Linked DNA regions of Ruegeria pomeroyi DSS-3. The protein of the gene in region 2 interacts with the protein of the main gene of each other region in a pairwise test. Links are inferred from orthologs where the notes say so. Each region holds a gene or a part of one and is shown on either strand. Other genes may lie near its edges.

Evidence for each region.
Region 1: the proteins of pheT (region 2) and secD interact in binary tests that used the Escherichia coli proteins (3 or more experiments, as listed by UniProt). The link is inferred for Ruegeria pomeroyi DSS-3 from one-to-one orthologs.

What each region holds. Positions count from the first base shown.
Region 1 is NC_003911.12:2,445,652-2,460,392, forward strand. Bases 9,732-12,632 are described here. They hold secD (protein translocase subunit SecD), read right to left. Parts: upstream 12,063-12,632; coding sequence 10,401-12,062; downstream 9,732-10,400. Other genes in these bases: secF (protein translocase subunit SecF), read right to left, coding at 9,732-10,399; yajC (preprotein translocase subunit YajC), read right to left, coding at 12,091-12,375; SPO_RS11775 (mechanosensitive ion channel family protein), read left to right, coding at 12,540-12,632. Also shown: SPO_RS11700 (DMT family transporter), read left to right, coding at 1-195; SPO_RS11705 (lysophospholipid acyltransferase family protein), read left to right, coding at 205-1,131; SPO_RS11710 (DUF1223 domain-containing protein), read right to left, coding at 1,132-1,830; aconitate hydratase AcnA, read left to right, coding at 2,082-4,772; SPO_RS11720 (antibiotic biosynthesis monooxygenase family protein), read left to right, coding at 4,985-5,269; SPO_RS11725 (DsbE family thiol:disulfide interchange protein), read right to left, coding at 5,338-5,877; heme exporter protein CcmD, read right to left, coding at 5,870-6,028; heme ABC transporter permease CcmC, read right to left, coding at 6,025-6,798; heme exporter protein CcmB, read right to left, coding at 6,844-7,500; heme ABC exporter ATP-binding protein CcmA, read right to left, coding at 7,497-8,111; SPO_RS11750 (Mth938-like domain-containing protein), read right to left, coding at 8,251-8,604; SPO_RS11755 (sulfite exporter TauE/SafE family protein), read right to left, coding at 8,606-9,361; more of secF, read right to left, coding at 9,431-9,731; more of SPO_RS11775, read left to right, coding at 12,633-14,156; SPO_RS11780 (SET domain-containing protein), read left to right, coding at 14,303-14,719. UniProt on the Escherichia coli protein: Part of the Sec protein translocase complex. Interacts with the SecYEG preprotein conducting channel. SecDF uses the proton motive force (PMF) to complete protein translocation after the ATP-dependent function of SecA.
Region 2 is NC_003911.12:3,686,680-3,702,954, reverse strand. What follows is about bases 7,178-10,226. They hold pheT (phenylalanine--tRNA ligase subunit beta), read right to left. Parts: upstream 9,876-10,226; coding sequence 7,479-9,875; downstream 7,178-7,478. Other genes in these bases: SPO_RS17665 (lytic murein transglycosylase), read right to left, coding at 10,010-10,226; SPO_RS17675 (LysR family transcriptional regulator), read left to right, coding at 7,178-7,424. Also shown: SPO_RS17720 (hypothetical protein), read left to right, coding at 1-8; tuf (elongation factor Tu), read left to right, coding at 54-1,229; SPO_RS17705 (mechanosensitive ion channel family protein), read right to left, coding at 1,751-2,557; large conductance mechanosensitive channel protein MscL, read right to left, coding at 2,645-3,076; SPO_RS17695 (glutathione S-transferase family protein), read left to right, coding at 3,366-4,067; SPO_RS17690 (MFS transporter), read right to left, coding at 4,074-5,231; SPO_RS17685 (YtoQ family protein), read right to left, coding at 5,306-5,755; SPO_RS17680 (class I SAM-dependent methyltransferase), read right to left, coding at 5,823-6,455; more of SPO_RS17675, read left to right, coding at 6,540-7,177; more of SPO_RS17665, read right to left, coding at 10,227-11,281; SPO_RS17660 (helix-turn-helix transcriptional regulator), read right to left, coding at 11,346-12,035; SPO_RS17655 (glutathione S-transferase family protein), read left to right, coding at 12,119-12,817; SPO_RS17650 (DUF1801 domain-containing protein), read left to right, coding at 12,814-13,206; SPO_RS17645 (Hsp20 family protein), read right to left, coding at 13,348-13,818; SPO_RS17640 (trypsin-like serine peptidase), read right to left, coding at 13,945-14,763; SPO_RS17635 (trypsin-like serine peptidase), read right to left, coding at 14,760-15,572; SPO_RS17630 (YbfB/YjiJ family MFS transporter), read left to right, coding at 15,781-16,275.

The DNA.
Region 1 (14,741 bases), 1.2 Mb from region 2 along the record:
CTCTGCCTGATCCGCGCCTTTTCCCAGGGCGAGGCGGCGATGCTGGCGCCCTATGCCTATTGCGGCCTCGGCTTTGCCGCGATCTGGAGCGCGCTGTTCTTTGGCGAGTATCCCGACCTCTGGACCATTCTGGGCGCGCTTGTGATCGCCGGAGCGGGTCTGTATGTGTGGCATCGCGAGATGCACAGCCGCTAAGAGACCCCGATGCCCGTTGAAAAATCCGAACTCAGCCGAGGCGCGCGCGCCTCGTATTACGCGCAATATCTGCTGCTGCGCGGGCTGATCGGGGGAATGCGTCTGCTGCCCTATGATCGCCGGATCGCCGCCATGGGCCGGTTGATGAGCGCGATTGGCCCGCTGGTGGGGTTCAGCAAGCGCATTCGCGCCAATCTGGAACTGACCTGCCCCGACCTGCCCGAGGCCGAGATCGCACGCCTGTGCCGCGCGGTACCCGACAATGCGGGCCGCGCCATCATGGAGCATTTCTCGCCCGACGAATTCACCCGCCGTCAACAGGGTGCCCGGGTCAGCGGCCCCGGGATCGCGGCCTTTGACGCGGCCATTGCCCGGGGCAAGCCGGTGATGCTGATCACCGCTCATTTCGGCCATTACCTGGCCACCCGCGCCGCGCTTCAGGCGCGCGGCGGCAAGCCGATCGGCTGCCTCTATCGCCGGATGGCCAATCCCTTTTTCAACGAAATCTATGTGGATGCCTTCCTGCGCACGGGCAAGCCGATGTTCGAACAGGGCCGGCGCGGCATGATGGAAATGGTGCGCAGCCTGAAACAGGGCGGCATCATCGCCATCGTCTCGGACCTGCACGCCCATGGCGGCGCCGAGCTGAGCTTTTTCGGCAAGCCCGCGGTCACCTCGGTGCTGAATGCCGAACTGGCGCTGAAATATGACGCGGTGCTGATCCCCTGCTATTCCGTGCGTCAGGAAAACGGGCTGGATTTCGAGATTGTGATGCACGATCCGGTCGCCCATACCGACCCGATCACCATGACCCAGTTCCTGAACGACGATCTGGAGAAGATGGTGCGCCAGCACATGGGGCAATGGTTCTGGATCCACCGGCGCTGGAAACCCTGGCTCGACCTTGGCGCCCAGGACGAGGATGTGCCGGGCTGATCAGTCCACCCGGGCCGCCGCCAGGATCGGTCCCGGCCCCGCCTGCTGCACCAGTACCACCGCCGGCAGATCGCCCGTTGCGGTCAGGCTCAGGCGCCGTTCGCCGCGGCCGTCCCACTGGCCCACCACCTGCCAGCTGTCCACCACATTGGCATAATCCATCTCGCGCCCGGCCAGCTCTCCGCGCCGGATCGAGGCATGGCGCAGCGGCGTATAGCGCACCAGCTGCACCGCATAGGGGCCACCGGGCGCCCCCGTGCCCGGGGTCAGTGTGACGGTGATGTCATCGCCCACGCGGCGCGCGGCAATGCCGACCGGCGCCGGGCGTGCCTTGTGCGCCTCGATCAGCGCCAGCACCTCTTCCTCGCGCGCGCCGACCACATCCTCGACCCCCTGGATGATCATCTGCGGGGTATAGATCATCGAGCGCCCACCGGCGCGGGCATAGGCCTGCTGGCGCAGGGTATGGGCGGGATCGGCATATTCGTCGGCCCAGCCGATATAGTCCCAGTAATCCACATGCAGCGCCAGTCCGATCACATCGTCCCTGCGCGCCAGCCGGTGCATGATTGCATCCGCCGGTGGGCAGGACGAGCAGCCCTGCGAGGTGTAGAGTTCCACCACCACAGGCCCCTCGGCCCGGGCGGCGATGGGCAGTGCCGATGCGGCAAGGGCAAGGCAGAGCGTCAGGGCTTTCATCCGGGTCGGGTCCATCGCTGGGCAAGGGGATGATCCAGTTTTACCGCCCCGCCGATCACAGCGCCAATCAAGGTTTCTTGAACCTGTGGAAACATATGTATACCATTGCATACCGCATCTTGCACCCCCATGTGTGCAATGGTATACAAAAATTGACGCACCCCCCGTCTTGGTGCTTGAACCCAAGGCGGGCGTGATGCAGATAACCCGCAGCGAATCCCATTTCCACGCTCCAAGAGAGGGAGGCCACGATGCCCATCAAGGTTGGACAGGACACCGCCAAGACGCGCCGCACGCTCAGCGTCAATGGCAAATCCATTTCCTATTACTCGATCCCCGCCGCCACCGAGGCCGGTCTGGGGGATTTCTCGAAACTGCCCGCCGCGCTGAAGGTGGTGCTGGAGAACATGCTGCGGTTCGAGGATGGCGGCTTTTCCGTGTCGGTCGACGACATCAAGGCCTTTGCCGAATGGGGCGCCAAGGGCGGCCAGAACCCGCGCGAGATCGCCTATCGCCCGGCCCGCGTGCTGATGCAGGATTTCACCGGCGTTCCCGCCGTTGTCGACCTGGCCGCGATGCGCGACGGCATCAAGGCGCTGGGTGGTGACGCGCAGAAGATCAACCCGCTCAACCCGGTTGACCTGGTCATCGACCACTCGGTCATGATCGACGAATTCGGCAATCCGCGCGCCTTCCAGATGAACGTGGACCGCGAATACGAGCGCAACATGGAGCGTTACCAGTTCCTGAAATGGGGCCAGGGCGCGTTCAACAACTTCCGCGTGGTGCCGCCGGGCACCGGCATCTGCCACCAGGTGAACCTGGAATATCTGGCCCAGACCGTCTGGACCGATACCGATCAGGACGGGGTCGAAGTCGCCTATCCCGATACGCTGGTGGGCACCGACAGCCACACCACCATGGTCAACGGCATGGCCGTTCTGGGCTGGGGCGTTGGCGGGATCGAGGCCGAGGCCGCGATGCTGGGCCAGCCAATCTCGATGCTGATCCCCGAGGTCATCGGTTTCGAGCTGACCGGCCAGATGGTCGAGGGTACCACCGGCACCGACCTGGTTCTGAAAGTGGTCGAGATGCTGCGCGCCAAGGGCGTGGTGGGCAAGTTCGTCGAATTCTACGGCACCGGCCTTGACCGTCTGCCGCTGGCCGACCGGGCAACCATCGCCAACATGGCGCCTGAATACGGCGCCACCTGCGGCTTCTTCCCGATTGACGACAAGACTCTGGCGTACATGCGCAATACCGGCCGCGACGAGGACCGGATCGCGCTGGTCGAAGCCTATGCCAAGGAAAACGGGTTCTGGCGCGATGCCGATTACGCCCCGGTCTATACCGACACGCTGAGCCTGGACATGGGCACCATCGTGCCCGCTATCTCGGGCCCCAAGCGTCCGCAGGACTATGTGGCGCTGACCGATGCCAAGACCGCATTCACCCGCGAGATGGCTGAGACCTTCAAGCGCCCGATGGGCAAGGAAGTCGCGGTCAAGGGCGAAGACTATACCATGGAATCGGGCAAGGTCGTGATCGCCTCGATCACGTCGTGCACCAACACCTCGAACCCCTATGTGATGATCGGCGCCGGTCTGGTGGCGCGCAAGGCCGCCGCTCTCGGCCTGAACCGCAAGCCCTGGGTCAAGACCTCGCTGGCGCCGGGTTCGCAGGTCGTCAGCGCCTATCTGGAGGCCGCAGGCCTGCAAGAGGATCTGGACAAGATCGGCTTCAACCTGGTGGGCTATGGCTGCACCACCTGTATCGGCAACTCGGGTCCGATCCAGAAGGAACTGTCCGAGGCGATTGCCGAGGGCGATCTGGTCGCCACCTCGGTCCTGTCGGGCAACCGCAACTTCGAAGGGCGGATCAGCCCGGATGTGCGCGCCAACTACCTGGCCTCGCCGCCGCTGGTGGTGGTCTATGCGCTGGCCGGCACGCTGGACATCGACCTGACCTCCGAGCCGATCGGCACCGACAAGGATGGCAACGATGTCTACATGAAGGACATCTGGCCCACGCAAGCGGAAATCGCGGAACTGGTCGACAGGACTGTGACCCGCGAGGCGTTCCAGTCGAAATATGCCGATGTGTTCAAGGGTGACGAGAAATGGCAGGCGGTGGAAACCACCGATGCGGAAACCTATGACTGGCCCGCGACCTCGACCTATATCCAGAACCCGCCCTATTTCCAGGGCATGGGCACCGAGCCGGGCACCATCTCGAACATCTCGGGCGCCAAGGTGCTGGCGATCCTGGGCGACATGGTCACCACCGACCACATCTCGCCCGCGGGCTCCTTTGCCACCACCACGCCTGCCGGCAAATATCTGACCGAGCGTCAGGTGGCCCCGCGCGAGTTCAACTCCTATGGCTCGCGCCGTGGCAACCACGAGATCATGATGCGCGGCACCTTCGCCAACATCCGCATCAAGAACGAGATGCTGGACGGCGTCGAAGGCGGCTATACCAAAGGGCCCGATGGGCAGCAGACCTCGATCTACGAGGCCTCGATGGCCTATCAGGAGCAGGGCACCCCGCTGGTGGTGTTCGGCGGCGAACAATATGGCGCCGGCTCCTCGCGCGACTGGGCGGCCAAGGGCACCGCGCTGCTGGGCGTCAAGGCGGTCATCGCCGAAAGCTTCGAGCGTATCCACCGCTCGAACCTGGTGGGCATGGGCGTCATCCCGTTCGAATTCACCGGCGGCGACAATCGCAAGTCGCTGGGCCTGAAGGGTGATGAAACCGTGGCGATCAGCGGGCTGGACACCATCCAGCCCCTGCAAGAGGTGCCCTGCACCATCACCTATGGCGACGGGTCCGAAAAGACCATCACGCTGAAGTGCCGGATCGATACCGCGCCCGAGATCGAATATATCGAGAACGGCGGCGTGCTGCATTACGTGCTGCGCAACCTGGCCAAAGCCAGCTGAGCCTGAGCGAACGGACCGAAGAAAGGGCGCCTTGCGGCGCCCTTTTCCGTTTGCGAGGCGCTGCCCCGCACTCCGGAGTATTTGCGGCGAAATGAAGGGGCGTTCGGGCGCCGCTTGTGGCCCGGCCAATCCGGAGAAATTTCGTATTCCGCAGACAAGTTTAGGCGCTGTTAAACGAATTGACGGAATCTGACCGGGATCAGGAGGCGTCCATGCGTGAAGTTGTCATTGTCAAATCCACTCCTCAGCGCGGGAAATTCAACGCATTTGCGGAGCTGGTTGGAAAGCTGGTCTCCGAAACCCGGGACTTTCCGGGTTGTCTTGGCGCCTATCTGATGCTGGCGCCCGAGCGCAACGAACAGGTGGTCATGCATATCTGGGAAACCCCCGACGCGCTCGAGGCCTATCTGACCTGGCGGGCGGATCGGGGCGATTTCCTGGAGATCAACGAATATCTGGAAGTCGAGCAGGACTTCAAGACCTACCAGCTTGCCTGAGGCGCCGCCCGCGCCCCTTCACTCTGTCGCAAATACTCCGGGGGACCGGGCGGCGGGGGCGGCGCTCCCTATTTCGCCGCGGCCTTTTCCAGCGCCGGTCGGATGGTGCTGTCGATCACCCGCGCGGTGATCGGACCGGCAAAGCGCAGCATGATAGTGCCATCGCCCGCGATCACATAGGTCTCGGGCACGCCGTAGAGGCCCCAGTCAAGCGCGGTGCGTCCTTGTTCGTCACGTCCCAGCGCGGCATAGGGGTTGCCCAGCTCGTCCAGGAAGGCCTGCGCGTTTTCCACCTTGTCCTTGTAGTTGATGCCGTAGACCGGGATACCCTCGCCCGCGAGCTTTTCAAGGCTCGGATGCTCGGCCCGGCAGGGCGCGCACCAGCTGGCCCAGTAGTTGACCAGTTTCACCTTGCCGTCGCGCAGGGTGGCATCGTCAAAGCCCGGCGCGCCGGGAAAGGCGGTCAGCACCAGCGGCGGCGCCGCTTGCCCCTCGCGCGCCGACGGCAGCGCATCGGGGTCGTCGCGGAACATGCCGACAGCCGCCAGCAGAACGAAGGCGCCGAAAATCAGCGGCGGCGCCACCATCAGCGGCGAAATCCTAGCCATTGCGCGAAATCCTTTGTTCGATCTTTTCCATCTCGGCGCGCAGCTTGCGGCCGCGCCGCAGGCTGAGCACCACCAGACCGATCAGCAGCACCAGCGAGGCGCCATAGGCGCTCAGCACCGTGGCGGCATATTTGCCCAGATCGGGGATCATCCGTTTGCCCTTTCCCGTGCGATCAGCGCCTTGATCCGGCGCGCCCGGATCTCGGTTCCGGTGCGGTAAAAGACCAGCGTGACGAACAACAGACCAAAGCCCAGCAGGCACAGAAGCAGCGGATAGGCATAGACATTGCTCACCTTCTCCTCGGTATCGGTGCCACTGACCGCGCCCGCGCGCAGCACCGAAGCGCCCTGATGCAGGCCCTGGTTCCAGAAATAGACCGCATAGCGGCTGAGCACGGCAAAGACCGATCCCACCAGGCACAGGACCGAGGTCAGATCGGCGGCGGTATCGCCATCCTCGATCGCCTCCCACAAGGCCATGTAGCCGAGGTAGAACAGGAACAGCACCAGGAACGAGGTCAGGCGCGGATCCCATTCCCACCAGGTGCCCCACATCGGCTGGCCCCAGATCGCCCCGGTGATCAGCGCGATCAGCGTCATCACCGTGCCCACGGGTGCCGCCGCACGCGCGGCCAGCGCGCTGACATGGTGGCGCCGGATCAGCCAGACCAGCGAGGTGACCAGCATCATGAACCAGACGCTGGTGGCCAGAAAGGCCGCGGGCACGTGGATATAGATGATCTTGACGGTCGAGCCCTGCTTGTAATCGTCAGGCGTGAAGAAAAAGCCCCAGACCAGACCACCCACAAGGGTGATCGCGGTCAGCACCCACAGCGCGGGCAGCACCCGCTCGGTCAGGGCCAGGAACTTGCGCGGGTTGGCATATTCCCAGAGCGCGTTGAGTCTCGTCGATATCGTCATGGGTCCTATCTAGTGCGAAGCGGGGCGGTTCTCAATTGACTTGCGTCAACGCAGATTGACGCGGAGCACAGCGGCGCTGGCAAAGGGTAACAAAGCGATCACGGCGGCGGTGATCCCCGCCAGCATCAGAAGAGGGGTGGCCACCTCCATCCCCGCCGCGCCGCGCCGCGCCACCTCGGCGCCAAAGATCAGCGTGGGCACGTAGAGCGGCAGCACCAGGAGCGACAGCAGCAGCCCGCCGCGTTTCAGCCCCACGGTCAGCGCGGCGCCGAATGTGCCCACCACGCTCAGCGCCGGTGTGCCCAGCAAGAGCGAGACCACCAGCCAGACAAAGCCGGCGGTGGGCAGGTTCAGAAGTACCCCCAGCACCGGCGCGGCCAGCACCAGCGGCAGGCCGGTGGTCAGCCAATGGGCCAGCGCCTTCATCGTCACCACCGCTTCCAGCGGCAGCGGCGCGGTGGCCAGCAGGTCGAGCGTGCCGTCCTCCCAATCAAGCGCCAACAGGCGGTCGAGCGACAAGAGGCAGGCCAGAAGCGCGCCCAGCCACAGCACCCCCGGCGCGATCGAGGACAAGAGCGCCGATTGCGGCCCCACCGAAAACGGCACCAGCACCGTGACGATCAGGAAAAAGGCCAGCCCCAGGCCAAAGCCGCCCCCGGCCCGAAAGGCCAGCACCAGGTCGCGTTTCAACAGGGCGATCACAGGAAATCTCCATCCGGGTCGTCAAGCGGCGCCGGGCGGGCGCGATAGGGGCCGACATCCAGCACCTCGGCGTCCAGCCCCAGGTCGATATGGGTGGCGATCAGGGCCGAACCGCCCTGCCCCAGATGCGCGCGCACCGTATCGGCGAACATCGCAACCGCATCGCGGTCGAGCGAGACGGTGGGCTCGTCCAGCATCCAGATTGGGCGCCCGGTCACTAGCAGCCGCGCCAGGCCCAGCCGCCGCTTCTGCCCCGCCGACAGGTTGCCCGCGTGACGGTCGGCCAGATCGCCGAGCGCAAAACCCTCAAGCGCCGGGGTGATATCCCGCCCGCCAAAGACGGCGGCCCAGAACAGCAGGTTCTCGGTGACGCTGAGCGTGGGTTTCAGCCCGTCGGAATGGCCGGCATAGGCGATCTTGTCCTCAGCGCCCTCGATCCGGCCCGCCAGCGGCGGTTGCAGCCCGGCCAGCGTGCGCAGCAGCGTGGTCTTGCCCGCCCCGTTCGGACCGCGCAGGATCAGCGCGCGGCCGGGGGTGAGCGTGAAACTCAACCCTTCGAGCACGGGAATGCCGCCGCGGGCAATGGCAAGATCGGTGACGGTAAGTGTCATATCCTTCGCTTATCCCATTGGCGCGGGGGGCAAAAGGCGGGATTTGCCGCATCGGGCGCGCGGTGCGCCTTGCGGGCGCGCGCGGGGGGCGCTGCCCCTCGCGCCCACCGGAACATTTGCAGCGAAATGAAGAGCAGGCTCAGACCGGGAGGGCGGCAAGCGCGATGCGGCGCCCCTCGCCCAGGAGAACGTTATAGGTGCGGCAGGCCGCGGGCGAGGTCATCGCCTCGACCCCGAATCCGGCCTGTTCGAGGCTGTGGCGCAGGGGCTGCGGGATATGGGCAACCTCGGCGCCGGTGCCGATGAACAGAACGTCGACCTGGCCCGCCAGCGCCAGCAGCGGCGAGGCGTCCTGATAGCCGGCCCAGGGGCCGGGGCCGGCCGGTCCGGTCAGCAGCGCGCCGTGATGGACCACGCCGCCGACGCGGAAGAAGCCCGGCCCATAGCCATCGACCGGCCGGGCGTCGGAATAGGTCACTTCGGTCAGGCGCATGTCACTCTCCCAGGGTCCAGAACGGCAGCCCCGCCAGCGCCGCGAACAGGATCAGCCCATAGGCGGCGAGGCGATAGGCGCGCTCGTATCCGGGCACAAATAGCGCCGTGCCCAGCACGGTGCCAAGCATATTCGGCACGATCAGCGCCAGACCGGTGACGATCCAGGCCGGATCGAGCCGCCCGGCCAGCCCCATCATCGCCAGCACCATCCAGTCATAGCCGAACAGGAAGAAGGTGATATTGGCCCGGATCGCCGCCGCCGGTTTCGCGCTGGCCATGTAGACGAAGATCACCGGCGGACCCGGCAAACCGGCTACCCCGCCCAGAAAGCCCGAGGCGGCCCCGGTGGCGGTGACCGCGCCGGGGCGCAGCGCGCCATGATAGCGCCATCCCAGCACCAGACCGGCCAGCATGCTCAGCGACACGCCCGAGACCAACAGGCGGAACACGCCGGGATCGAGCAGGAACAGTGTGAACAGCCCCAAAGGCAGCGCCAGCATCGCCCCGAGCAGAAGCCGCGCCAAATCGCCCCGGTCGACGTGGCGCGCGGCGCGCGGCAGCATCGGCAGCGGCCCGACGATATCCATCAGCACCAGCGTGGTGATCGCCGCCACCGGTCCCAGCACGACCCCCGCCAGCGGCATGTAGATCAGCGCGGTGCCGAAACCTGCAAAGCCGCGGGTGCAGCCCGCCAGAAAGGCGGCGGTGATCAGCAGCGCGATCTCGGGCGTGGAAAGAGCGAAGAGAGGATCCATCAGCGGTAACCTGCCCCGACCCCGGCCGCGCCTCTAGCGCCAAGCCGGGATCGGGCGTGGTACCAGATCTCAGGCGTCGATATCGGCGAACTGGTTGCCCGAGGTATTGGTGGGCTTGGACCAGTCGCGCTTGACGCCCAGCCACAGCAGGATGGTCGAGGCCACGAAGATCGACGAATAGGTCCCCACGATGATGCCCCAGATCATCGCAAAGACAAAGCCGCGGATCACGTCGCCGCCCAGCACGTAGAGCGAGACCAGCGCCAGCAGCGTGGTGATCGAGGTCATCAGGGTCCGGCTCATCGTCTCGTTGATCGACAGGTTCAGGACCTCTTTCAGGTCCTTCTGCTTGTACTTGCGCAGGTTCTCGCGGACCCGGTCGAACACCACCACGGTATCGTTCAGCGAATAGCCGACAATGGTCAGCAGCGCGGCGATGATGGCCAGATCAAATCGGATCTGAAGCTCGGAGAAGATGCCGATGGTCAGCACCACGTCATGCACCAGCGCGGCCACCGCGCCCAGGGCGAACTGCCATTCGAAGCGCAGCCAGATATAGACCAGCACCGCCAGGATCGCGAGGGTGACCGCCAGGATCGCGGTCTGGATCAACTCTCCCGAAACCTTGGGGCCGACGGATTCGACCGAGACGAACTTGATGTCCGGGGCAACGCTGCGCAGGGCCTCCTGCACCTTGGCGATGGTCTCGGACTTGACCGCCTCGGCCTCGTCCTGGGCCTGAATGCGGATCATGGCCACGTTCTCGTCAGGGCCGAAAGTCGGGTCGAACACCTCGGTGATCGTGATATCGCCCAGGCCCAGCGGGTCGAGCGCGCCGCGATAGAGGCCCACATCGACGGCTTCGGTGCTTTCGGTGCGCACCGTGGTGCCGCCGCGAAAGTCGATGCCGAAATTCAGGCCCTGGATCAGGAACGAGGCAAAACCGACCAGAACCAGCAGGGCCGAGATGCCCAGCCAGATCCGCCAGCGGCTGAAGAAATCGAACGAGGTATCGTCGGCAATGAGTTTCAGGCGCATGTCAAACCTCGATCGTCTTGGGACGGCGGCGTTCGAACCAGGTCACCACCAGCAGGCGGGTGACAAAGATCGCGGTGAAAACCGAGGTGAGAATGCCCAGCCCCAGCGTGATGGCAAAGCCCCGGACAGGGCCCGAGCCCATGGCGAACAGGATCACCGCCGTGATGAAGGTGGTGATGTTGGCGTCCAGAATGGCGCTCAGCGCCTTTTCATAGCCCAGTTCGATGGCCCGTGCCGGGCCCTTGGCAGTCTTCAGCTCTTCGCGGATGCGCTCGAAGATCAGCACATTGGCGTCCACCGCCATGCCGACCGTCAGCACGATACCGGCGATACCCGGCAGGGTCAGCGTGGCGCCGATCACCGACAACAGGCCAAACAGCAGGCCCACGTTCACGATCAGTGCGATATTGGCGAAGATGCCGAACAACCCATAGCTGGCCCACATGAAGCCCAGCACCGCCACGAATGCAACCACGGTCGCGACCTTGCCCGCGTCGATGCTGTCCTGGCCCAGTTCCGGGCCGATGGTCCGTTCCTCGAGGAACTCCAGCCCCGCAGGCAGGGCACCGGCGCGCAGGAGAACGGCCAGATTGGTGCTTTCCTCGACGGTGAAATTGCCGGTGATGATGCCCGAACCGCCCGGAATGTGGCTCTGGATCACCGGGGCACTGATCACCTCGCCATCCAGCGTGATGGCAAAGGGCGCGCCGACATTGTCGCGGGTGTAATCGCCGAATTTGCGCGCGCCCGAGGTGTTGAAGCGGAAGTTGACCGCCGGGCGGCCGTTCTGGTCAAAGGCGGGCTGGGCGTCGACCAGTTCCTCGCCGGTGACCACGGGGGCGGCTTCGATGGTGTAGAACACGCCCTCTTGATCCAGCGAGGGGGCCAGTTTCTCGCCCACGCCGACACGGGCATTGGCATCGGTTCCGCGCGAGATCACCGGGTTGAAGGTGAGCTGGGCGGTGGTGCCGATGATCTCTTTCAGTTCCGAGGCGCTGCCGATGCCGGGCACCTGAATCAGGATGCGGTCGGCGCCCTGACGCTGGATGGTGGGTTCGCGGGTACCGACCTCGTCGATGCGGCGGCGCACGATTTCCAGCGCCTGGCGCACGGTGCGGTCATCGGTGGCAAGGCGCTCGGCCTCGCTGAGGGTCACGATGACCTCGTCGCCCTCGCCGCGCACCTCGATATCGTTCGATCCGGCCCCGGTCAGGGTCTGGATCGGGCGGGCCAGCCCGCGCACCAGTTCCAGCGCGCGGCTCATGCCCTCGGGCTGGCTGATCTTGACCCGGATCTCGTCCGGTTTCGAAGGCTGCTTGCGGATGGTGCCGACGGTGTCGCGCGCATCGCGCAGGCTGTTGCGGATTTCCGGCCACATGGCGTCCATCCGGGCGGCATAGACATCCGAGACCTTCACCTCGGCCAACAGATGCGCACCCCCGCGCAGGTCGAGGCCAAGATTGACCAGCGAAGACGGCATGAAATCGGGCCATTGCGCGGCCGTAGCCGTCAGCTCGGGCGTTTCGCCGCGCAGCTCGATCGCGGCGCGGGCATCGTTGCTCTGTTCAACGCGGGTATAGAACGCGTTCGGCAGGGCCAAAACCAGCCCGCCGATACAGACAAGCCAGATCAGGACCCGTTTCCAGGTATCTATTTGCAGCATGACCCTGCCTTTTTTCGCCTCGTTCGGCTCAGTTCGCCGGTTCGGTCTTGTTCAGCACCTGCGCGATGGTCGACTTGACCACGCGCACCTTGACGCCCTCGGCGATCTCGACCTCGATCTCGCCGTCTTCCTTGACCTTGGCGACCTTGCCGATCAGCCCGCCCTGGGTGATCACCTGATCGCCGCGACGCAGCGCGCTGACCATGGCCTGATGTTCCTTGACCTTCTTCTGCTGCGGCCGGATCAACAGGAGATACATGATCGCGAAGATCAGAATAAGCGGGAGAAACTGGGCAATTGCGCCACCATCCATGGGACATTCCTTTGTGCTGAGTGACGGGGAACAGCCCCGCGAAATTTCCGGGAACCTATGCGCAGAACCGTGGCATTGCAAGCCGCCCCGGGCACGATAAGGGGGCTATGCTTGTACAAGCGCGCAGCTATAGTCAAAGGACCCGAGACAGAAAAAGGTGACATATGCTCCGGTCGCTGATTGTCCTGCTGCTGACCGCGCTGATGCTGGCGGCCCCGCCGGCCCTGGCGCAGCAGACCACGCCCGGCGACACAGCCACCCAGCCCAGCCTGCTGGCCCCGGTCATCGTTGACGGCGAGCGGCTGTTTGTCCTGCGCGGCGCCAGCGGCCTGCCCGCCGAGCGGCGCGCGGCCGAGGTGGTCGAGCGGATCGAGACGCTGGCCGATGGTTCAACGGCCACCAGCGTCGCCATCACCACCAAAGACAGTGATTTCGGCATCGTGATCCTGGCCGACGGGGTCGAGATCGTTACCGTCACCCCGGCGGACGCGTCAATGGAGCGGATGCAGATCGAGACCCTGGTCGCTGTGCAAAGCAGCGCGATCCGTGCTGCGATCCTGAACTATCGTGCCGCCCGCACCGACAGCGCCCGCAGGGAAAGCGCGGTCCAGGTGCTGGCCTGGACCGCCGGCTTTGCCCTGTTCACCATCCTCGGGATCTGGTTGCGCCGACGGCTCAACCGCTGGTGCACGCGCCTGGTGCGGCGCTATTTTGCCAGGCTCGAAACCGCCACCAACGCCCAGGTTCAGGCCGATGCCATCGCCGCGCTGATCCGCTTCGGGTTCAGCTTCGTACTTCTGGCCCTGTTCTTCCTGGGCATCTACTACTACCTCTCGCTGGTGCTGCTCTCGTTTGCCGAGACGCGATATGTGGCGCATCTGCTGCTGACCTATGTGACAACACCGGTCCTGAACATCGTGTTCGGCTTTGTCAGCTATCTGCCCAATCTGATCACGCTGGTGATCATCGCCCTGATCACCCGCTACGTAATCCGTGGCCTCAAAGTGTTCTTTGACGCGGTTGAGGCGGGCAGTTTCGATCTGGGCGATTTCGAGCGGCACTGGATCGGCCCCACTTTCAACATCCTGCGGGTGCTGGTCGTGATGATCGCGCTGGTGTTCTCGTTTCCCTATATTCCGGGGTCGGATTCGGCCGCGTTTCAGGGGCTGACCATCCTGGTGGGCGCGATGCTGTCGCTGGGCTCGAACTCGGTGATGAACAACATCATCTCGGGCCTCTTCGTGATCTATCGCCGCTCGACCTCGATCGGCGACCGCATCCGCGTGGGCGAGCATGTGGGCGATGTGGTGCAGATCAAGCTGATGGAGACCCATCTGAAGTCGATCAAGAACGAGATGATCTCGATCCCCAATGCACAGCTGCTGAACTCGGACGTGATCAACTATTCCAAGCATATCGACGGCAACGGCCTTCTTGTCTACACCACGGTCGGCATCGGATACGAGGAACCCGCCGACAAGGTCGAGGCGATGCTGATCGAGGCGGCCGGGCGCACCAAGGGGCTCAAGGCCAGGCCAGCGCCCTTTGTCCTGTGGGCGGGGCTGGCCGATTACGCGGTCAACTACCAGATCAACGCCTATACCACGCGGGGTGCGATCATCCCCAAGATCACCTCGGATCTGCACCGCAACATCCTCGATGTGTTCACCGAAAACGGGGTGCAGATCATGACACCCTCGTATGTCGCCGACCCGCCCGAGCCCAAGATCGCGCCCGCCGGCTGGGACGGCGTGCTGGCGCATCAGCGCAAAGAGAGCTAAGCGCCCGGGTCACCGCGCAAAATCCGTTGCAAAACGCCGCGAATCGGCGCTTTGATTTTTTCGCGCAAGCCGCCAGGCGCGGGGGCCTGCCCCCTCTCTCCGGTCCGGAAGGCGGCCCGGCCATCCTTGACAGAAGGAACAGGCGCATGATGATGGTGCGCTGCTATCTCGCCCCCTCCGAAATCGAAGGGCTGGGGGTATTCTGCCATGACGACATCGCCCGGGGCGACAAGGTCTGGCGCCATGACAAGATGCTCGACATCACCTTTCCCGAAAGCAAGCTCGACAGTGTCGAACCGCATGTGAAGGAGTTTCTGGAGCGCTATAGCTATCCCGATATCAACCGTCCCGGCTACCTGATCCTGGAAAGCGACGAAGGGCGGTTCATGAACCATTCGATGTATCCCAATCTGGATTTCGCAGACGGGATCTGGGGGGTGGCGCTGACCGATATTCCGGCAGGCACCGAACTGACCTGCGATTACGCCGATTTCCTGACCGGCGTGATCCACATGCAGCCGCCGCGCCACAAGGTCACCGCGCCCAGCGTCACCTTCAGCTAAGCCCGCGCCACAGCGGCAATCG
Region 2 (16,275 bases):
GAGAGTAATCGCTATTGCGCAGGCAATGGCGGCAAACGCAAAAGGAGGCCATCATGGCAAAGGAAAAGTTTGAGCGTAGTAAACCGCACGTCAACATCGGTACGATTGGCCACGTTGACCACGGCAAGACGACGCTGACCGCAGCGATCACCAAGTATTTCGGCGATTTCAAGGCGTATGACCAGATCGACGGCGCGCCGGAAGAGAAAGCGCGCGGGATCACCATCTCGACCGCCCACGTGGAATACGAGACCGACTCGCGTCACTACGCTCACGTCGACTGCCCCGGCCACGCCGACTATGTGAAGAACATGATCACCGGCGCGGCGCAGATGGACGGCGCGATCCTGGTTGTGAACGCCGCTGACGGCCCGATGCCGCAGACCCGCGAGCACATCCTGCTGGGCCGTCAGGTCGGCATTCCCTTCATGGTTGTCTACATGAACAAGGTCGACCAGGTGGATGACGAGGAACTGCTGGAACTGGTGGAGATGGAAATCCGCGAGCTGCTGTCCTCGTACGATTATCCGGGCGATGACATTCCGATCATTCGGGGTTCGGCGCTGCACGCGATGAACGGCACCGAGCCGTCGATGGGCGAAGAATCGATCCGCGCGCTGATGGCGGCGGTCGACGAGTACATCCCGACCCCGGCGCGTGCGGTCGACCAGCCCTTCCTGATGCCGATCGAAGACGTGTTCTCGATCTCGGGCCGTGGCACCGTGGTGACCGGGCGTGTGGAACGTGGCGTGATCAACGTTGGCGACTCGATCGAGATCGTCGGCATTCGCGACACCAAGACCACCACCTGCACCGGTGTGGAAATGTTCCGCAAGCTGCTGGACCGCGGTGAAGCCGGCGACAACATCGGCGCGCTGCTGCGTGGTATCGATCGTGAAGGCGTCGAGCGCGGCCAGGTGCTGTGCAAGCCCGGTTCGGTGACCCCGCACACCAAGTTCGAAGCCGAAGCCTATATCCTGACCAAGGAAGAGGGCGGCCGTCACACCCCGTTCTTCGCGAACTACCGTCCGCAGTTCTACTTCCGGACCACCGACGTGACCGGCACCGTGACGCTGGCCGAAGGCACCGAGATGGTGATGCCGGGTGACAACGTTGGCTTCACCGTCGAGCTGATCGCCCCGATCGCGATGGAAGACGGCCTGCGTTTCGCCATCCGCGAAGGCGGCCGCACCGTCGGCGCCGGCGTTGTGTCGAAGATCATCGAGTAATCGGTGATCCCCAGACGCACCGTCAGGGATGTGTCGAAGATCATCGAGTAATCGGTGACCCCGAGACGCACCTGGTTGCTCCAGGAGATTTTCCTCCGGAAAATCTGCCAGGTGCGACAAAGGTGACGAATAGAAAAGGCCGCTCCCCCGGAGCGGCCTTTTTTCATGTCCACAAACGAGCCAGCACACGAGATTATTCGACGAATAATCTCGCGCCAAACATAGGCCAGCGCCGTGTCCGACCGGTGGCCTGCTTCATATTTTGGGGAAGTTCGGGAGAAGGGTGGTAGCGTGAGGCGGACTTGAACCGCCGACCCCAGCATTATGAGTGCTGTGCTCTAACCAACTGAGCTATCACGCCGCAACCACGCGCGGTGACTACCTAAGGCCCGCGGCGGTGTCAAACGGATTCCGGACCTTTGGCGCCAATTTTTTCGGCCGCAAACGGGGGAGGGGGCGCTGCCTCGCTGCCGAGCGCGGTGACTACTCCCCCGGAGTAATTCGGGCGGAATGAAGAGGGTTCAGGCCTCCTTGTGGATCTCGACGCTGTGGGGATAGGGGATCGAGATTCCGCCGGCATCGAAGGCTTCCTTGACCCGGCGCGTCAGTTCGAATTTCAGCTCCCAGTAGTCCTCGGCCCGACACCATATCCGCGCGGTCAGATCGACCGAACTGTCGCCCAGATTGGTAACCCGAACCCAGGGGGCGGGATCGGCCAGAACGCGGCTGTCTGCGCTGGCGGTGCGTTCGATGATCTCCATCGCCTTGCCTGCATCGTCGTCATAGTCGATGCCGAAGACCAGATCGACGCGGCGGGTGTCGTGGGCAGAGTAATTGGTGATGATGGCGCCCCAGGCCTGACCGTTGGGGACGATGATCTGTACATTGTCCGGCGTTACCAGCTCGGTGGTGAACAGGTTGAGATCGCGCACCGTGCCCGAGGTGCCGCCAATGTCGACGAACTGGCCGAGCTTGTAGGGCCGGAACACCACCAGCATCACGCCAGCCGCCAGGTCGCTGAGCGTGCCTTGCAGCGCCAGACCGATGGCCAGAGAGGCGGCACCCAATACGGCGACGATACTGGTCGCCTCGATCCCGAAAATACCCAGCACCGCAACCAGCACCATGGCAAGGATGGCCCATTTGACCAGGCTGGCGGTGAAATTGCCCAGCGTCGGGTCAATCTGCGGGGTGGCATTGATGCGGCGGCGGACCAGCCCGGCAATCGTTCCAGCCAGGGTCCAGCCCAGGATCAGCACAACCAGCGCCTTGGCGGCGCTGACGAGAAGCGGCCAGATCACCTCGGCCTGGTTCAGATAGTCCTGCATGGTCTTGTATGCTCCTGTTGCGGCAGGTTGCCCAAAAAGCGAACCGCCCCGGCCGGGCCGGGGCGGCGGATAGGTACGGTCGACGTCTTAGCGCTTGAGCGAGTCGCGGATTTCCAGCAGCACGTCGAGTTCCGACGGGCCTGCGGGGGCTGCGGGTTCGGCGGCGGCCTCTTCCTTGGCGGCGGCTTCCTTGGCGCGGTTCACTGCCTTGACCAGCATGAACACGACCCAGGCGATGATCAGGAAGTTGAAGACCGCCATGAAGAAGGCGCCATAGGCAAAGACCGATGCCCCGGCCTCGCGCGCGGCGGCAAGCGAGGCATAGGCGGTACCGTCGCCGCCCAGGACGACGAAATTGTTGGTAAAGTCCACACCGCCCGTGAACAGACCGATGATCGGATTGATCAGGTCGTCGACCAGCGATTTCACGATCGCGGTAAAGGCGGCGCCGATGATGATCCCCACCGCCATGTCCATGACATTGCCCTTGGCGATGAAGGTTTTGAATTCCTGTAGCATGTAGTGTCCCCGTCTGGTTTCGTTGGTCGCTGTCTCGCCGGGCTTCGTATGTCGGCCCGGCTTGGTTTTTAGGAATAGCAGGGTGTTGTTGATCTGCACGGGGAAAAAACTATGCGAAATACGGATTTCTGCATCTCTTTCGGCCGTTTTCCGGCCTGTCCGGCACCAAACCGCCCATTTTGCCTGTTCGGTGCCACACAGGCGCATAGCCAGAGGCGCACAGACGGGTGCCTTCTCTGCGCGCTCAGGGGTCTTAGATTGTATCCGACACCACAACCGGAGACGCGCCATGTTTGATCTTGCCGAATTCCCTGTCAGCCAGCGCTGGCCCGCCACAAACCCCGATATCCTGCAATTCTACTCCTTTCCCACGCCCAACGGCGTGAAGGTGTCGATCATGCTCGAAGAGATCGGCCTGCCGTATGAGGCGCATCGGGTTACCCTGTCGGATGCCGATGTCAAAAGCCCCGAGTTCCTGTCGCTGAACCCCAACAACAAGATCCCAGCGATCATCGACCCAGACGGGCCGGACGGGCAGCCACTGGCGCTGTTCGAAAGTGGGGCGATCCTGCTGTATCTGGCTGAAAAGAGTGGCAAGCTGATCGGTGAAATCGCGGCCGACCGCGCCCGCATCACCCAATGGCTGATGTTCCAGATGGGCGGTGTGGGGCCGATGTTCGGTCAGCTCGGGTTTTTCTACAAATTCGCCGGTGCCGAGATCGAAGACCCGCGCCCGCGTGCCCGCTATGTGGCTGAGGTCAAGCGGCTGCTGGCAGTGATCGACGCGCAGCTGGAGGGGCGCGATTGGATCGCCGGCGATTACTCCATTGCTGATATCGCCATTGCGCCCTGGCTCAATACGCTGGCGTTCTACGGTGCGCAGGATCTGGTAGGCTGGCAGAACCATCCCAATGCGGTTGCCTATCTGGAGCGGTTCCTGGCGCGCCCTGCGGTGCAGCGCGGGCTGACGATCCCGGCGCGCGAGGGGTAACGCCCCTCAGACCCGGCGCGACAGGGGTAGAAAGACAAAGACGCCCAGTATCGCCAGCACGATGACAAAGGCGGCAAATTCGAAGGCGGCGGACACCGTTCCGGCGCTTTCGGCCCATTTGCCGCCCAGACCGGGCAAGATTGCGAAACAGGCGTAATAGACAGTGTAGAACAGGCCCATGCCGATGGCCCGCTGTTCGGGTTTCAGAACCCGGGCGGGCAAGCTGATCAATCCCGCGACCGGCACGCCCGACAGGAGGCCGATCAAGGCCATTGTGATCAGCATCGGCGGGACGCGGGGAAACAGGAACAGGGCGAGGCCAAAGAGGCTGAGGCCCGTCAACAGCACCATCGCGGGTCGCCCGGTGCGATCCGTCAGCCAACCGCCAAATGTGCCGGTGACGACAACGGTCCAGGACACGATGCTGATCGACAGGCCCGCCAGCTCCAGCGACATTCCCCTGTCGACAAGCGATGTGGGGCCAAAAGACAACAAGGCGGCAAGGCTGGCATTGAACGCGCCCCACGAGAACCCGGCGACAAGCACCGCGCCAAGAACCGCCCCCTGCGGCATGGCCCGGGCAGGTGCGCCAGAGGTGGCGGGTGCTGTGTCGGGGCGGCGATAGAACAGGAAAAAGGCAACCAGGGCCGTGGCAATCAGGCCGGTTTCGACCGCGAACGGAAGGGCAACACCACCCTGGGCCGCCAGCCAGGGCTGTACCACAAGCGACAGGCCGATACCGGCAGGCCAGGAGTTGATGAAGATCACCATGGCGGTTGCGATCTGGCGATTGGCGAACCAGTCGAGCACCAGCTTGCTCATCAGGACGTTCATCAGGATGCCGCCGATACCGGCCATCAGCCGGGCGGCGCTGAACACGCTCAACGACGGTTGCAGTGCCATGATCAGCGATCCCGCCGTCATCAGCGCCAGACCGAAAAGGATCACCCTTTCATCACCGAACCAGCGGGCGATGCCGCCGCCCGGCAGGGCAATCACCACCCCCGGCAGGAAATAGAGGCCCACGATCCAGCCGAGCCCGGCGATATCCAACGTATAGGTGTCAGACAGCACCGGACCGATGCCGCCGATGGTCGCGAATTGAAAAGCCATGGTGCAGCGCACCAGAAACAGCAGGATAAGAATACGCCAGTGCAACGCCATCGTTCCCCCCCCCGACAGCAAATGCGACCAGCTTCAGTATAATCCGTTGTCCGTCAACGAAAATCGCGTGCCGGTCAGGCGGGCAAGGCCCCGGTCAGCACATAACGCAGGACGGCGATCACCTGCGCGGGTGTTTCGGCAACCGCAAGGGCAGCGGCGTGTACCTCTTTCAGCGCATGCTGGTGTTCGGGCGGGCTGAGCACGATGATCGACTTGCCCAGCGCGGCGGCATAGCCGGCGTCAAAGGCGGCGTTCCACTGCTTGTACTTGTCGCCAAATCGGACCACCACCACATCCGCATCGGATATGCCCCTGCGGGTGCGGATGGCGTTGACCATCGCGCCCTTGTGGTCATGCCAGTATTTGTCCGGCTCGGCGCCCAGGATCGCCACGCCGCAATCGTCGCTGGCGGCATGATCGGTGACCGGGCCCGAAAACGCCAGGTCCAGCCCCTTTGCGCCGGCCACGATCTGCTCGCGCCAGTCGGTGTGAATCTCGCCCGACAGATAGACGTTCAGGGTCATGCCGCTCTCCTTCATCCGCTTTGGGGCGAGCCTAGGGTGCGGTGCCGCCGGGGGCAACCCCAGCCCCTCAGCGGCGGCGCGCGACCAGAAAGCGACGCGGATCCTTGGCTGGAAAGCTCTCTTGCTCGACCAGGTCAAAGCCCGCGCGGGTGATGGCATTGTCCAGCTCGGCCTCGGTCAGGAAGGTGACCGGGGGCGCCTTGCCCAGCAGCTGCATCACCGGCAGGGCCAGACGGATGGCGTAGAGTTTGAAGCTGTTTCGTCCCGTTCCGATGCAGAAGGTTTTCGAAATGAACAGCCCGCCGGGCTTCAGCCGGTCGTGAATGGCGGCCAGGCTGGCATCGAGGTCATCAACCAGATGCAGCAGGTTGAAGGCAAGCGCGGCATCAAACGGGCCTTCGGGCGGTGTCTTGGCCGGCGCCTCGACAAAGTCGACGTTTTCCACGCCTTGCTCGCGGGCCTTGCGCCGCCCCACCGCCAGCATCGCCGGGGCGATGTCGGTGGCAACGATTGCGGCCACATCGGGCGCCAGCCGCAAGGCGGTGGAGCCGGTGCCGCAGCCCAGTTCCAGCACCCGGTCACCGGGTTTCAGATGGGCCGCGGTGCGTTCGAGTGTATAGTCATAGGATGTCATGTCCGCGATCGGGGTGCGGGCGTATTTCTCGGCGACCTTGTTCCAGAATGTGGTGCTGTCAACCATTGGGTGCTCCTTTTGGCGGCAGAATAGATATGCGCAGAGTCAATAGAAATTGCCGAAATTCGCAGTTTGCTTATACAGGAATGCATGAGCGATCTGACCAAGCTGGACTGGAACCACATCCGCGCCTTTCTGAAAACCGCCGAGACGGGGTCGCTGTCGGCGGCGGCGCGGCGGCTGGACCTGACACAACCGACGCTCAGCCGTCAGGTCGCCGCGCTGGAACAGGATTTGGGCGTAATGCTGTTCGAGCGGATCGGGCGGACACTGGTGCTGACCGATGCGGGGGCCGACCTGCTGGAACATACGCGCGCCATGGGGGCGGCGGCGGATCGGGTGGCGCTGGCGGCCTCGGGTCAGGCGCAATCCATCGAGGGGCGCGTCCGGATCACGGCCAGCGACGTGATGTCGGCCTATGTGCTGCCGGAGGCACTGCGCCGCATCCGCGCGCAGGCCCCCCGGCTGGAGATCGAGGTGATCGCCGCCAACGATATCCGCGACCTGATGCGGCGCGAGGCCGATATCGCCATCCGCCACGTGCGGCCCGAACAGCCCGATCTGATCGCCCGGCTGGTGCGCGAGGCAACGGCGCATTTCTATGCCGCTTCCGGTTATCTCGACCGGCGCGGGCGCCCGGTGACCAAGGATGATCTGGCCACGCATGATTTCATCGCCTTTGGCGATGTGACCGAGATGCTCGGCCATCTGACGCCGCTGGGCCTGCCGCTGACGCGCGCCAACTTCCGCCTTGGTTCGCAAAGCGGGGTGGTGGCCTGGGATTACGTGCGGCAGGGGTTTGGCATCGCGCCGATGGACGATGGCGTGGCTGCCGCCACACCCGGCGTGGAACGCGTGCTGCCGCAGATGGAACCGCTGCTGTTCCCGGTCTGGCTGACCGCACATCGCGAGTTGCACACCAGCCGGCGCATCCGTCTGGTGTTCGACATTCTGGCCGAATACCTGACAGGGTAGAACGCAAAAGGCGCGCCGTCCTGGCGCGCCTTTTCATCAAGTACCGGGAACGGATCAGCCGCGCAGGGTGCCGCCGGTGGCCTTGGCGACCTTTTCGACGATCTTGGCGCTGACGGCCTCGATATCCTTTTCCTTGAGCGTGGTCTCGGTCGGTTGCAGGCGCACGGTGATGGCCAGCGATTTCTTGCCCTCGCCCAGCGAGCCGCCGATGAACTCGTCAAACACCCGCACATCTTCGATCAGGGCCTTGTCGGCACCGGCGGCGGCATTGACCAGCGTCAGCGCCTCGACACCCGCATCGACCACAAAGGCAAAGTCGCGCTCGACCGCTTGCAGGTCGCGCAGCGCCAGCGCGGCGCGCGTGGTGCCCGATTTGCGCGGCAGCGGCACCTCTTCGGGCCAGAGCACGAAGGCGACCGCCGGGCCCTTTACATCCATTGCCTGCAAAACGCGCGGGTGCAGCTCGCCAAAGACCCCCAGCACCTTTTTCGGGCCCAGGCAGATGCGACCATGGCGGCCGGGATGCCACCAGCCGTCACCGTCGCGCAGGATCTGCACCTTGGCGGGTGCGCCCATCGCGGCCAGCACCGCCTCGGCATCGGCCTTGGCGTCATAGAGGTCGACGGCGCGCGCGGCGCCGTGCACGTCCTTGGGCCCGGTGCGGCCCACCAGCAGGCCCGCGATCTGCGCCCGCTGTTCGCCCGGCTCGCCGCCGTGAAACACCGGCCCGGCCTCGAAGAGGGCCAGATCGGCAAAACCACGTGCCTGGTTGCGGGCGGCAGCCGCCAACAGGCCCGGCAACAGGTCGGGGCGCATATGGCTCATTTCCGACGAGATCGGGTTTTCCAGCATGGTCGCATCAGTACCGCCGCCGAACAGAGCGGCCGAGGCCTGATCGATGAAGGTATAGCTGACGCATTCGTTGTAACCGAGCGAGGCCGCTGTGCGGCGCGCCATCGACAGGCGGCGCTGCTGCGGCGTCATCACCGGTTTGGGCACACCATCGGTCAGGCGCGGCAGCGGCCTGCCCACCAGCTTGGTCAGCGAGGCGATACGGGCCACTTCCTCGACCAGATCGGCCTCGCCCTGCACATCGGGGCGCCAGCTGGGCACATGGGCCATGTTGCCTTCAAGCCGGAAGCCGAGCCGTGTCAGCGTCTGGCGCTGCTCGCTTTCGGGGATGTCCATGCCGACCAGCGACCGCACCCGCTCGGCGTCCAGCTTGTAGGCGCGGGAATGATCGGGCACCGCGCCCGCGATCACTACGGTCGAGGCCTCGCCACCGCAGATATCGAGGATCATCTGGGTCGCGTGCTCCAGCCCTTCGAGCGTATAGGCCGGATCGACGCCGCGCTCGAAACGATAGCGCGCGTCCGAGTTGATCTTGAGTGCGCGGCCCGCCAGCGCGATCTGCACATTGTCCCAATAGGCGCTTTCGAGGAAGACATTCACCGTCTCCTCGGTGCAGCCGGTGGCGTCACCGCCCATGATGCCGGCGATGCTTTCGGCGCCTTCATCGTCCGAGATCACCATCATGCCCGGCTGAAAGGTGTATTCCTTCTCGTCCAGCGCCTTGAGCGTCTCGCCCCCCGCGGCGCGGTGGACGCGCAGGTTGCCCTTGACCTTGTCGGCGTCAAAGACATGCAGCGGGCGGTTGTGGTCATAGGTCATGTAGTTGGTGATATCGACCAGCGCCGAGATCGGGCGCAGGCCGATGGCGCGCAGCTGGTCCTGCAACCATTGCGGGCTGGGGCCGTTGCGCACGTCGCGGATCAGGCGGCCGGTGAAGAGCGGGCAGCCGTCGCGGGTATCCTCGTCGATGGTCACCTTGATCGGACAGTCGAAATCGCCGGGCACCGGCGCATAGGCGCGGGTTTTCAGCGTGCCGATCCCGCGCGCGGCCAGATCGCGGGCGATGCCCGCCACGCCCAGCGCGTCGGGGCGGTTGGGGGTGATCGCGATCTCGATCACCGGGTCGACCTTGGCCGGGTCGTTCTCGGCCAGCCAGTCGATGAACCGCTCGCCCACCTCGCCCGAGGGCAGCTCGATGATGCCGTCATGTTCGTCGGACAGTTCCAGCTCGCGCTCGGAACACATCATGCCGTGGCTTTCGACGCCCCGGATGTTGCCGACCGACAGGGTCACGTCGATCCCGGGCACATAGTCGCCGGGTTTCGCCAGCACCACGGTGATGCCCTCGCGCGCGTTGGGGGCGCCGCAGACGATCTGTTTCTCGCCCTCGTTGGTTTCCACCACGCAGACGCGCAGACGGTCCGCATCGGGGTGCTGGCTGGCGGACTTGACATGGGCCAGGGTGAACCCGGCCAGACGCGCGGCGGGGTTCTCGATACCTTCGACTTCGAGCCCCAGATCGGTCAGCGCCTCGGCGATCTCGTCCACGCTGGCGGTGGTGTCGAGATGGTCTTTCAGCCAGGAGAGGGTGAATTTCATGTCGTCGTCCTGTCCTTGATGCGGGTCAGCCCGTCGCCGGTTCCGGAACGCTGCTGCCAAGGTTCGTTTTGGTCAAACCGGCTTTAGCGGATTAGGTCAGGATGGAAAAGAGCGGACCGCATATGCGCGGGCCGTCAGCTAGCGCTGCGCAGACGTTCCAGCACCCGCAACGAGGCATAGCCGTCAGGCGCCAGACCCTGATCCAGTTGATAGTCGCGCACCGCGTTGATGGTCAGCGGGCCGATCTTGCCGTCGATCTTCTGCGTGTTGAACCCGGCGGCGGTCAGGCGCTCTTGCAGCTCGATCCGCTCGTCCAAGGTCAGCGCCCGGTCGGCGCGTGGCCAGTTGCCCCGGATCGGCCCCCCGCCGGCGATGCGGTCGGCCAGATGGCCGACCCCGATCACATAGGCATCGGCGGTGTTATAGGTCTCGATCACCGCGAAATTGTCAAAGATCATGAAGGCCGCGCCGCTGTGTCCGGCGGGCAGCAGGATGCTGGCGGGGCCATGGTCGGGCACTGCGCGCCCCTCCAGATCGCGCACTCCGGCAGCGGCCCAGTCCGAGGGCATCCGCGTCAACTCGCGCCGGGCTGTGGTCAGGTCGAACCCCTTGGGCAGCAGCACCTCGATCCCCCAGGGCTGGCCGCTGACCCAGCCATTGGCCTTGAGATAGGCGGCGGTCGAGGCCAGCGCGTCGCTGGGGTCATCCGACCAGATGTCGCGGCGCCCGTCGCCGGTGAAATCCACCGCATGCTCCTGATACGAGGTCGGCATGAACTGGGTATGGCCCATCGCGCCCGCCCAGCTGCCGCGCAGATCGCGCAGCCGGGCATCGCCGCTGTCAAGAATACGCAGGGCGGCGATCAGCTGGCCTTCGAAGAACTCGGCGCGACGGGTGTCAAAGGCCAGCGAAGCCAGCGAACGCAGGGTGCTGTCTCCCCCGCGCACCGCGCCATAGGCACTTTCCAGCCCCCAGATGGCAGCGACCACATGGCGGTCGACGCCCCATCGCGCCTCGATCCGGGCCAGCAGGTCCCGGTGACGGGCCACGGCCTTGCGGCCGTTGGCGATGCGGGCCTCGGACACGGCGGTGTCGAGATAGTCCCAGATCGTCTTGGTGAACTCCGCCTGATTGCGGTCGCGCCGCACCACCTCGGCGTCATAGCTGAGGCCGGGCAGGGCGGCATTCAGCGTGGCGGGGGTGATACCGAGGGTCAGCGCGCGGGCGCGAAACTCGATCAACCAGGTTTGAAACTGCGCTTCGATATCCTGAGACACAGGGGTGAGCAGGTCAGGCCGCAGCACCGGGCGCAAGGATTGCGCCACCGCCGGGATCAACGTGGCGGGTGTTTCCGCCGCAACACTGCCGCCCAGGCAAAGCGCCAGAGATGTCAGGAACCGGATCATGGGTCGCGCCCTGTTTTGCTGCTCGGGCCCCAGCCTACCGCGAAAGCGGCGGCGGACAAAGTACTCACGCTTGTTGCGCGCGGATCTGTGCCAGCGCATCGCGCAGCATCGGCACCCGGCGCGGGCGAAAGCTCTGCCCGGTGATCACCAGATCGCGCATCCGATCAAGCCGGAACACCCGCACATCCTTTCGCAACAGGCACCAGGCGATCAGCACGCTGGAGCGATCCATATAAACGATGGACAGCGGATAGACGGTGCGCGAGGTGGCCGCACCATGCATGTCGGTATAATCGAAGCTCACCGCCATCTCGTCCCAGGCGGCGGCGCGCAGTTCGGCCACCGGGATTGTTGGCGGCTGGGGCCGGTCAAACCGGGTCGCGGTCAGCACCGCATGGGACAGCCGGTGCGACTGGCGCGGCGGCAGGCGGCCCTGAAGCTTGCGCAGAGCGGCGCTGGCGGCCTGGCTCAGCGCCGGGTCGCCGATCAGCTCCGCCTCGCGCAGACCCAGAACCAGCGCCTCCAGCTCGTCATCGGTAAAACCGAGCGGGGGCAGGGTTGCGTCCTCGATCAGGGTAAAGCCAAACCCCGCCTCGCCGTCGATCACGGCGCCAAGACCGCGCAGCGCGTCGATGTCGCGATGAATGGTGCGCGGCGAGACACCCAGGTCCTGTGCCAGCGCCGTCGAGGTATGCGGTGCCGGACCCGAGCGCAGCGCCTGCATCAACTGGAACAATCTTGCGGTTTTCGACATGGCGCAGGGTAACCCGGGGCTGATGACAGAATCTGTCACCATGCTGCCCTAATCAGGCAGCAGTTGAAATCAGGAAGACCCCCATGCTGACCCTTATCACCTTTCCCAAAGCCTTTGGGCTTTACTCTGCCAGCCCGTTTTGCGTCAAAGCCGCCTATCTTCTCACCCTGGCCGGTGAACCCTGGCAACGGCAGGATCAGACCGACCCGCGCCGCATGCCTCACGGCAAATTGCCGGTGTTGCGCACGCCGGAACGGCTGGTGCCCGACAGCGACGGTATCCGTGCCTGGCTGGAGTCGCGCGGCGCGGAGTTCGACCGTGGCCTGACCGATGCCCAGCGGGCAAGCGCGCGGGCGTTGATCCATATGGCCGAGGATCATTTCTATCCCTATCTGGTGCTTGATCGCTGGGGCAATGACGCGGTCTGGGCGATCATTCGCGACACATTCTTTGGCGAGATCCCGCGCCTGTTGCGCAAGCCGGTCACCAATCGGATCCGGGCGCAGGTGCTGCGCGGGCTCGATTTTCAGGGCATGGCCCGGTTCTCCGAAGCCGAACGGCGCGACCGGGTCGAGCGCAGTTTCGAGGCGGTGACCGCGCTTTTGTGGCAGAAACCCTTTCTGTTTGGCGATGCGCCAACCGGTGCCGATCTGTCGGTCGCACCGATGCTGGCCGCGATGCGGGCGACGCCGGTCGCGACCCCGCTGCAACGCCGCGTTGCGGGCGACCGGGTTTTGTCGGACTATATCGACAGGATGGATGCGACGCTGCCCCTGACATGACCGAGATTTGCGATCCAAAACTGGCCGAGGCGTTTGCGGCCTTTCCGGCCGGGCCGCGCGCGGGGCTGCTCAAGCTGCGCGCGCTGATCCTGCGCAGCGCCGCGGAATTACCCCAGGCGCAGCCCTTGCAGGAGACGTTGAAATGGGGCCAGCCCGCCTATCTGGCGCCGCGCGGGTCGACCCTGCGATTGGGATGCCCGCGTCAGGGCGGCTTTGCGCTTTATGTGCATTGTCAGAGCCGCCTGATCCCCGACTATCTGGAACAGTTCGAAGGCCTTGACCGGATCGAGGGGACCCGCGCCATCCTGTTTCGCAGCGCCGACGAGATCGACCCGATCCGGCATGGCTGGCTGATCCGGCGCGCGCTGACCTATCGGGTGCGGCGCTGAACCCGGGTGCCTGCGATAGAAAGGCGCGCCCCATGCCTGGAGGAACATGAGGCGCGCGCAAGGTGCGATAACCGAGGGAGGTCCGGTTTATCGCGAATGACCCGCGCACCCGTCAAACCGCAGGGGCGCGCGGATCGGAGGTTAGTTGACCGCCTTCGCCTCGATCCGTTCGGGCGTGTCGGCGGATTTGACCGAAGCGATCTCGATCCGGCGCGGTTTCAGCGCCTCGGGAATCTCGCGCTTCAGGTCGATATGCAGCATTCCGTTTTCGTGGCTGGCGCCAGTGACGCGCACGTGATCTGCCAGCGTGAAGCGGCGTTCGAACGCGCGGGTGGCGATGCCCCGATGCAGAAAGGTCCGCTCGGCCTCGTCGGCGGCCTTACGGGCCGAGATCACCAGGGCGTTTTCCTTGACCTCGACCGACAGGTCGGTCTCGGCAAAGCCGGCGACGGCGATCGAGATGCGATAGGCATCGGCCGCGGTTTTCTCGATGTTATAGGGCGGATAGCTGGGTTGCCCCACATCGCTGGACATGACCCTGTCCATCAGATCGGCGATCTGGTCGAAACCGATGCTGGCGCGGTGCAGCGGGGCGAAATCGAAACTGCGCATATGTCGTAATCCTCTTCTTCGAGCGATTGATGCCAAAAGCCCTCCGTCACGGACGGGCGGTTGCAGGCCCGGACCCCGCAATGCGGCGGCCCGGTCAAACTGAGATGGGAAAGCGAGAGCGCGGTTTCAAGAGCCGCCGGGGCGCAGGAACTTGGCCCCCGAGGTGCCGGACGACAGGCTGCCGCCCACTTGCAGACGGCGGATATTGGCCGCCGGTGCCGGGGCATTGGCGCGCAACTTCTGTTTCAGCGTGGCCACGGTATCGGCCAGTTCCATGCCATAACCGATGGAGCGCCCGTCGACCACGCCACCGGCCGAGACCAGTGACAGCACCCGGCCCCGGCTGCCCTCGCGCGCAAGGATGGCGGCCCCGGACGAGCCGAAGGTCACGTCGCAGTCAAAGGCGATCAGGCCTTGCTGGCGCCAGAGCATCTGGCAGGCGCGCTGACGCGAGATCGCCTCGGCCCGGCCCCGCCCGTAGGACGAAACGCTGATCTCGCTGCCGCTCACGTCGCCCGAATGCAGGGCAAACGGATCGGCCAGCGCGGTCGGCACCGGATCATCAAGCCGCATCAGTGCCACATCGACCCGGATACGCTCGGCCGAGACGGCACCCGAAGCCCGGAATTCGGAAGGTGTCACGATTTGCACGACCCGGCGGTCGGCCACCGAGGTGCCATCGCGGAACCCGGCGCGAAAGGTGATTTCGCCCGCGCGGTAATGCGCACCGGTGCGCCCGTCAAAGGCGCAATGGGCAGCAGTCAGAACCAGATCGGGGGCGATCAGAGTGCCGGTGCAAAAGCCCTGCTCGGCAATGTCCAGCCGCCCGACCGCTTCCCATCCGAACAGGTCGTCGCGGTCCGTCAGGCGGCGCAGCCCGCTGTTTTGTGCCAGAGCCGGGGTGACCAGCAGCGCCGCAAGGGCAAGGGCGATCAGACCTTTCATGGGCGCACGAACTTGGCACCCGAGGCGCTGCCCTGGCCGCTGGCCGACAGGCGGTTGACGCGCGGAACGGTCGGGATCTCGGCGCGTTTATGGCTGTCCAGCTCTCCCATCAGAAAGGTCAGGGTGTCGTCCAGCGAAGTCCCAAGCGCCACCCGCGCGCCATCGACCTCGGCCTTGGCCGAGACCACCGAGACGATGCGCGGCGTGCTGTCCGACAGGCTGAAGACGGGCGAGCCAGAAGCGCCGAAATCCACATCACAGGACATCACCAGCACGCCCTGCTGACGGGCCATGACGGCGCAGGCCTCTTGCAGCGAGGGCGCTTCGGCCCGGTCATGGGCATAGGATACGACCTGAACCGCATCACCGCGCATCGGGCGATTGCCGGTCTCGAACGGGACAACGGTGGTGTTGCGGATCGGCTGGCTGAGTTTCAACAGCGCCAGATCGTTGCGCACCCGCTCGGCGGTTACGGCGCCTTCGTAAAGATAGTCGGGATGATGCACCGCGCGTGCAACCCGGCGATAGGCCGAGGCTCGCCCGCGTCGCCAACCGGCCAGAAACTCGATCCGGGCCGGGTCGATCCGCTGTCCGGTTGTCTTGTCATAGAGGCAATGCGCGGCGGTCAGCACCAGATCGGGCGCGATCAGGGCACCGGTGCAAAAACCTGTGCCGTCGATATCCAGCCGCCCGACCGCCAGCCAGCTGCGCCCGGCATCGGTGGTCTCGAGGCTGGTCAGCCCGCTGTCCTGCGCGCCGGCGATGGTCGATACGGCGGCAAGAACAAATGCCAGAATGGATGTGCGCACGCGGACCTCCGCTTCTTGTGGTTGCGCTTCGGGATAGGGGGCGCATAGGGCGAAAATGGGGCGTGGTCGGGGCTTCTTGGCGGATATGCGCAAGCTGCCGCTTGCGCCAAAGGGTCAGGCTTGGCAGGGTCGCGCAAGGTTTGCGCCTGGCCTGACGCCAGCGACATCACGAGGGTTGCGACATGTCTCTGCATCTATCGGTCACGCGATGACATTGTCGGCAACCCGGTCATGGCTGGTGCTGGCGGGGCTGGCGCTCGGGGTGACAGTGACCAACGGGTTTGCCCGTTTCGCCTATGGCCTGCTGCTGCCGGCGATGAAATCGGAGATGCAATGGAACTATGCCCAGGCGGGCTGGCTGAACACCGCCAACGCGCTGGGCTATATCGCGGGTGCGGTGCTGACCATGATGGCGATCCGGCGTGTCGGTCCGGTGCGCCTGTTCATCACCGGGTTGATTGCCACCACGCTGGCGCTGCTGGCGACCGGTGCCAATGCCGAACTGTGGTGGCAAACGTCGTGGCGCATTCTGGCCGGGTTCTTTGGCGCGATGTCCTTTTCCACCGCCGGAACGCTGACTGCTGGCCTGTTTCGCAACGATCCGCGGCGCAACGCGCTCGCCATCGCGATCCTGTTCGGGTCGGGCGGGGGCTTGGGCATTGTGCTGGCCGGTGCCGCGCTGCCGCTGTTTCTGGAGGCCTAT